Regions from separate parts of the Paenarthrobacter sp. NPDC090517 genome, predicted to be linked through region 1. Evidence: predicted binding sites of a transcription regulator. Region 1 holds the regulator's gene; the other holds the start of a gene.
What was found. The regulator LexA, encoded in region 1, represses DNA repair genes until DNA is damaged. The targets are predictions, from matches to a motif close to TCGAACANNTGTTCGA.
Positions count from the first base shown of each region.

Region 1 (3,206 bases):
ACGGGAGGCGGACCAGTCTGATGGCGTCCGTGACTTCCGCGGCTGCCGCCATGTAGCCGAGCCGGGCACCCGCCAGTGCGAACGCTTTACTCATGGTTCGCGAGACGATCAACCGCTCACGTCCAGGCAACAACGTCATGGCGCTCGGAGTATTGTCGTGCGCGAACTCGTGGTAGGCCTCGTCCACGATCACGATCGCTTGGCTCGCTTCGCCAGCCTCGTAGACGGCTTCAACAACGTCCAAGCTCAACCCTGTACCGGTGGGGTTGTTGGGTGAGCACAGGAACACAATGTTGGCACCCGTTTCCCGAACCTGCGCGGCGGCCGATTCGGCATCCAGCCCGTAATCGTCAGCACGCACCCCGCGGACATACTCTGTGTCCGTGCCACTCGCCAGGAGGGGGTACATGGAGTACGTGGGCGGGAACCCGAGCGCCTTGCGTCCCGGTCCACCAAATGCCTGGAGGATTTGCTGCAGGACTTCGTTGGATCCGTTGGCCGCCCAGATATTGTCTGGAGAAAGTCCGTGGCCAAGGTACTCGGCCAAGGCTTCACGTAGTTCGGTGAACTCGCGGTCCGGATAGCGGTTCAGCCCTGTAGCCGCAGCGGCAACAGCCTCGGTGATGGCGGCTTGGACATCAGCTGGGACCCCATGAGTGTTTTCGTTGACGTTGAGCAGGATGGGGACGTCAAGCTGCGGTGCGCCATAGGGGCTCAGTCCACGCAGGTTGGTCCGGAGGGGAAGTCTGTCAAGTCGCTCAAGCTGGTCACTCACCATCACAGTTTAAGGGGCAGCCGGGACCGCCGGGTAACTGTGACGCCAGGCCAGCGGATCCCGCGGGTGGTGGACAACTAGTTCGCAGGAACGAACAGCTGCTGGCCGGGCAGGATGCGGCCGCCACGGAGGTCGTTCAGCTGGATGATCTCCGCGATGACATCACGAGGGTCCCGCTCGGGCGCAGCCGCCCCGGCGATGCCCCAGAGGGATTGGCCCGGCTGAACCGTGACAGTGACTGCAACAGGCGGACGCAGTTGGGACTGGGAGTCCGACGCCTTGGCCGGGGAGTTGATAAAACCGGCGAGGGTCAGCAGCGCCGCCACCAACAGCATTGCCGGGATGCCGAAGAAGACAATCCGTCCCCGCCGGGTGAGACGCAGGCGAGTGGGTGCCTGAGTGGTGCGGAAATCAGCGAACGTAGTGATTGCGGACATGAGCTGAGCCCTTCTGAGCTATTGCCAGGTTCCGGGGTGCCCGGTGCTTGGCGGCCAATTCTTTGTGTTCCCGTCATCTGATTCCCGGTTGTTCGAACACTCTGTTCGAACATCCGGCGTCAGCATCTGGTTTATAGAACACATATTCGAACCTTGCTATGACATTTTTAGCACTTATCAACGAACGGTGTCGAGACTCGCTAGAACAAATGTTTGATAAACGCCTGTGCCTGCCCTACGTTTGAGTGAAGAAACAGCACTGTTTCAGTGGAACAGGAGGGTCTGACATTTTTTGCAGACCCGACAACCCCGGGCTCGCTTCGGGGCGAAATGGAAAGGCATTGGCGAACATGGCAGCGAAAGCCACGGGCGGCGGGGCACCCCTGCGGAGCCAGCAGCCTCAGAAGAGTCCCAAGAGCCTGACTGTCCGGCAGAAAAAGATCCTGGAGACCATCCAGCGGTCTGTCAATGACAACGGATACCCGCCCAGCATGCGCGAGATCGGCGACACCGTGGGTCTGGCCAGTTTGTCGAGCGTCACTCATCAGCTGTCCCAACTGGAGAAGCTCGGCTATCTCCGCAGGGACCCCAAGCGTCCTCGCGCCATGGAAGTCCTGATGCCTCTGACCCTGGACGGTGGCCCCATACCGGGCGTGGAAGCGCCCACCACCCTTCGCAGCGCGGGTGGCCTGAACGTAACAGAGCTGGCCAGTGCAAGTGATACCGCCATGGTCCCTCTGGTGGGCCGCATTGCGGCCGGTGGCCCCATCCTGGCTGACCAGACGGTGGAAGACGTGCTTGCGCTCCCCCGGCAACTTGTGGGGCATGGCGAATTGTTCATGCTGAAAGTGGCCGGCGATTCCATGATTGACGCCGCCATTTGTGACGGTGATTGGGTGGTGGTCCGCCGCCAGAACGACGCCATCAACGGCGACATAGTGGCAGCCCTACTGGATGACGAAGCAACCGTGAAGACCTTCCGGCAGCGGGATGGCCATACGTGGCTGCTCCCGCAGAACACCCAGTACGAACCCATCCTGGGTGATCAAGCCACCATCATGGGCAAGGTAGTTTCGGTACTCCGCTCCCTTTAGGCGCTCTACGAGGCCTTGGACGAGCCCAGACGCTCCAGGACGCCACGGACTACTGTTCGGTCGGTCGTTGCCCAGAACGGCGGCAGAGCGGCACGCAGGAAGCCTCCGTAGCGTTCCGTCGAAAGCCGGGAGTCCAGCACTGCGACTACCCCCTTGTCCCCTGTCGAACGGATCAGGCGGCCAGCGCCCTGCGCCAGTCGGATGGCAGCGTGCGTAGCTGATACGGCCATAAAGCCATTCCCACCTGATTGCGCCACTGCCCTGGAGCGCGCAGTCATCAGGGGATCATCAGGCCGTGGGAAGGGAATACGGTCAATGACCACTAAGCGGCACGAGCCACCCGGAACGTCTACGCCCTGCCACAGTGACATGGTTCCGAAGAGACATGTGTCGGGCTCATCGGCGAACTGCTTCACGAGGGCCGCCATGGTGGATTCGCCTTGGCAGAGGATATCCACGTCCAGCCGGAGCCGCATGGCGTCGGCTGCTTCTTCGGCCGCACGCCGCGAGGAGAACAGGCACAGGGCTCCCCCGCCGGACGCCCGGATGAGGTCTTCCAATTCGTCGAGCGCCTCGGGCGAGGTACCGCGCCCGGGTTTCGGGAGGTGCTTTGCCACATACAGGACACCCTGTTTGGGATAATCAAAGGGCGAACCCACATCGATCCCGGTCCAGCTCGGGGCGCCGTCGCCGATGAGGCCGAGGCCACCTGCTGCCGGTTCAAAAGCCGAGCCGATGGCTAGCGTGGCGGAGGTCAGCACTACAGTGTGGCCGGCAAAGAGCCCTTCGCGAAGCCGTCCGGCGACGCTGAGCGGGGCGATGTTAATTAAGGCCGGGGCAGTTTCATCAGGTTGTGAATACCCCTGCTGGGGGTCGAACGTGCTGTTTCGGGAAAACCAG
Region 1 is NZ_JBIVXN010000006.1:45,792-48,997, forward strand. It holds gene ACIQTW_RS17365 (histidinol-phosphate transaminase) at 1-775, opposite strand, end outside; gene ACIQTW_RS17370 (LysM peptidoglycan-binding domain-containing protein) at 853-1,212, opposite strand; gene lexA (transcriptional repressor LexA) at 1,563-2,306, shown strand; gene ACIQTW_RS17380 (ATP-dependent DNA helicase) at 2,312-3,206, opposite strand, start outside.

Region 2 (3,206 bases), on a different contig from region 1:
CAACCGCTCCGGCAGCTGCTCCGAACAAAAGGGAGCTGGTGACGATTCCTTCCGTCAGCGGCGTCAATGCGAGGTCCACGGTCATAGGCCTCAGTGCGCCGTTGATAACGCCGGTGTCGTAGCCGAAGAGAAGACCACCGAAGGTGGCTATCAAGGCAACGAGGCCGAGGCGCTTTCTGTGCGGACCATTTGTCAGCGGAGGGAGGGAAGTGCCATCGGCGGCTCCCCGCTGCGTTTGTGTGGCAGACATCAAGACTCCTTTGTCGGTGTGTTGCGGGTCATATTCACCCCGCGCTGAATACAGACTAACGCGCGAAAGGCTTAAATGTAAGGTCAAACTAACAAATCGCTAAGATCCCGCCTTTCCATCATGGGAGGATGAGGACATGGTTATCGACAACCGCCATCGTTCGGCCACCCAAAGCGACGTCGCCAGGGAAGTCGGCGTCTCCCGAACCCTCGTGTCTTTTGCCTTCCGGGGCGCGCCGGGCGTCAGCGAGGAAACCAAACAGGCGATCTTCGATGCCGCAAAGCGCCTGGGCTACCGACCCAACGCAGTAGCTGCCGATCTCGCACGAAAGCATCGGTCCGCCGTCGGCCTCCATCTCCTGGACATCCGCAATGAGGTCTACGCCGACATCCTCAACGGCGTCCGCATGGCACTGCCGCAGGATGGCAACAGGCTCATCCTGAGTGTCTCCCGGTCTGTTGGCGGAGAGGACCACGGCGCTCTGGAATCACTAATTGAGGCGCGAGTGGGGATAATCATTGCCGCCACCCTGCTGGATTCGGACGAACGGGTCCATGAATTGGCCAGGATCGTTCCCATGGTCAGCGTAACGCGTCCCGTGGAGGGCGTGGACAGCGTCTATTCAGACGATGCCGCCGGCGCCCGCGCGGCCACCGCTCACCTCATCGGGCTGGGTCACACAAGAATCGCCCACCTGGCAGGGCCCGTCTACGACGGTCATACGGTCCGCAGGCGGAGTTACGCACAAACCATGCGCGACGCCGGGCTGAAGCCGCTATTGCTCGAGGCCGACGACTTTACGCAGGACGCCGGACAGCGGGCGGCCGCCAAATTGCTCGCTATGACTGACCGGCCAACGGCGATATTCACCCACAATGACCAGCTCGCCCTGGGTGCCCGCGAGGCTGCGTACGCCAAGGGTCTTTCATTGCCGTCCGAGCTTTCCCTGGTGGGATACGACAACTCGAGGACCTCCGGACTCCACGGCATCGACCTCACATCGGTTGACCTCCACGCTGTTGAACTCGGTCAGATTGCGGGAACCGTTGCCTTGGAACGCCTCAGCAATCCCGATGGGCCCGCCGCAGACAGGCGCCTCACACCGCAGCTCGTGGTGCGAAACTCGACCGCCCCGCCGGTTGCATACAGTCAAATGTGATGCAGGCACGTGGTAGCGACACCCCAAATGGTCAGCTCCGACATTGCGGGGACGCGAATGTCCGGGTACTTGGGATTGTCGGCCTGCAGGACAACGCCCGCAGGCGTGACCCGTAGCCTTTTGATGGTCAGCTCGCCGTCAAGGACCGCTACGACGACGGAGCCGTCCTTGGGCTCGAGCGCCCGGTTGACGATCAACTCATCGCCGTCACTGATTCCGGCGCCCTCCATGGACTCACCGGTCACCCTCACTACGAATGTGCTGGTGACGTCCTTGATCAGGTGCTCATTGAGGTCGATCCGACCATCAAAATAGTCCTGCGCGGGCGACGGATACCCCGCCGCCACCGGGATAGGCGCCAGCAGTACTGACATAAGGGAAAAGCCCGCATCTATCACGCGGGGGCCGACTATCACGCCCACAACACACCTTTATTCGAATATATGTTCGATAGTTCAGTGTACAGCGGATGGCGGACATTGTGCCCCTAGCCTTCACCCCCGTCACCGGGTGGTGGTCGTTCCCGCGTTCGGATCTCACTGCTGCGAGACCAGCGCTCTTGGGTGACTAGTGAACCACGCGGTACCGCACGTGCGTTACCAAGCTGGTCGCGCGCACCTGGGTCTGCTCCAGCTGCAGGTCCCCCACGCCGTCGAGCAATCGCTCGCCACCACCCAGAACCATGGGTGAAATGTGGAGCCGCAGCTCGTCCATGAGCCCGGCCGAAAGATACTGGCGGGCAGTCTGCGCACCCCCGGCAATGGCTACATCTTTGTCCCCGGCAGCCTCGCGGGCCTGCATCAATGCCGATTCGATGCCGTCGGTAACAAAGTTGAACGTTGTTCCGCCTTCCATCTCCAACGGCTCACGCCGATGGTGGGTAAGGACGAAAACCGGTGCGTGATACGGCGGGTCCTCGCCCCACCAACCCCGCCATTCCGTGTCCCACGCCGCGGGTCCGGGCCCCGCAAACATGTTGCGTCCCATGATGAAGGCACCGGCCGCGAGGATCCCTTCAATCTCAGGCGCATTCGCCTCCGGCTCTTCGAACATCCACCTGTGCAGGAGCTCTCCGCCGTCGCCCAACGGCTCCTCCACGCGCTGGTTGGGCCCGGCAACAAATCCATCCAGCGAAACAGTCAGATCGCATGTGACTTGGCTCATGCGCCCATCATGCCACCACCGGCCCGCAAGGGTCAGCCGGTGCACTATCCCACCTTGAAACCACCGTTGCTGTGCAGCACCTGCCCGTTGATCCATGAGCCTGCATCCGAGAATAGGAAACGGACCAGGTTTGCCGTGTCTTCCGCGGTTCCCAAGCGGCCGGCCGGGGTGGCGGAGGTCCCCCACTGCCGGATTGACTCGTCCATCCATCCGGTGTCAATTGGCCCGGGATTCACCACATTGGCCCGAACACCACGATCAGCCAGTTCCACCGCGGCGGCCGTGACAATCCGGTCCAAGGCGCCCTTGCTGGCACCATAGGGCAAGTTATGAACAGTATGGTCGCTGGTCAAGGCGACGATCCGCCCGCCAACTTCCCCATGCTCAACAACGGGGAGTTGCTCAGCGAAGGCTTTGATCAGCAGCCAAGTGGCTCTCGAATTCACAGCGAAATGCCGATCCCAGCTCTGTACCGAGGTACTGAGGATGGAGCTGTCCACCGACTCGCAATGCGACATCACCAGACCGCGCACCGGGCCAAGGCAAAGTGCGGCAGTGACCAGTTCTGCCGGCACCGCCGGATCACTGAGGTCGCCGGCTGCAAGCTCGACGGCGGCCCCCAGTTTGCGGCAC
Region 2 is NZ_JBIVXN010000004.1:24,290-27,495, forward strand. It holds gene ACIQTW_RS13715 (sugar porter family MFS transporter) at 1-250, opposite strand, end outside; gene ACIQTW_RS13720 (LacI family DNA-binding transcriptional regulator) at 387-1,409, shown strand; gene ACIQTW_RS13725 (LexA family protein) at 1,400-1,831, opposite strand; gene ACIQTW_RS13730 (dihydrofolate reductase family protein) at 1,977-2,573, opposite strand; gene ACIQTW_RS13735 (SDR family oxidoreductase) at 2,618-3,206, opposite strand, start outside.
Region 2: the regulator LexA is predicted to act here: its motif matches at 1,845-1,860, upstream of ACIQTW_RS13725 (LexA family protein).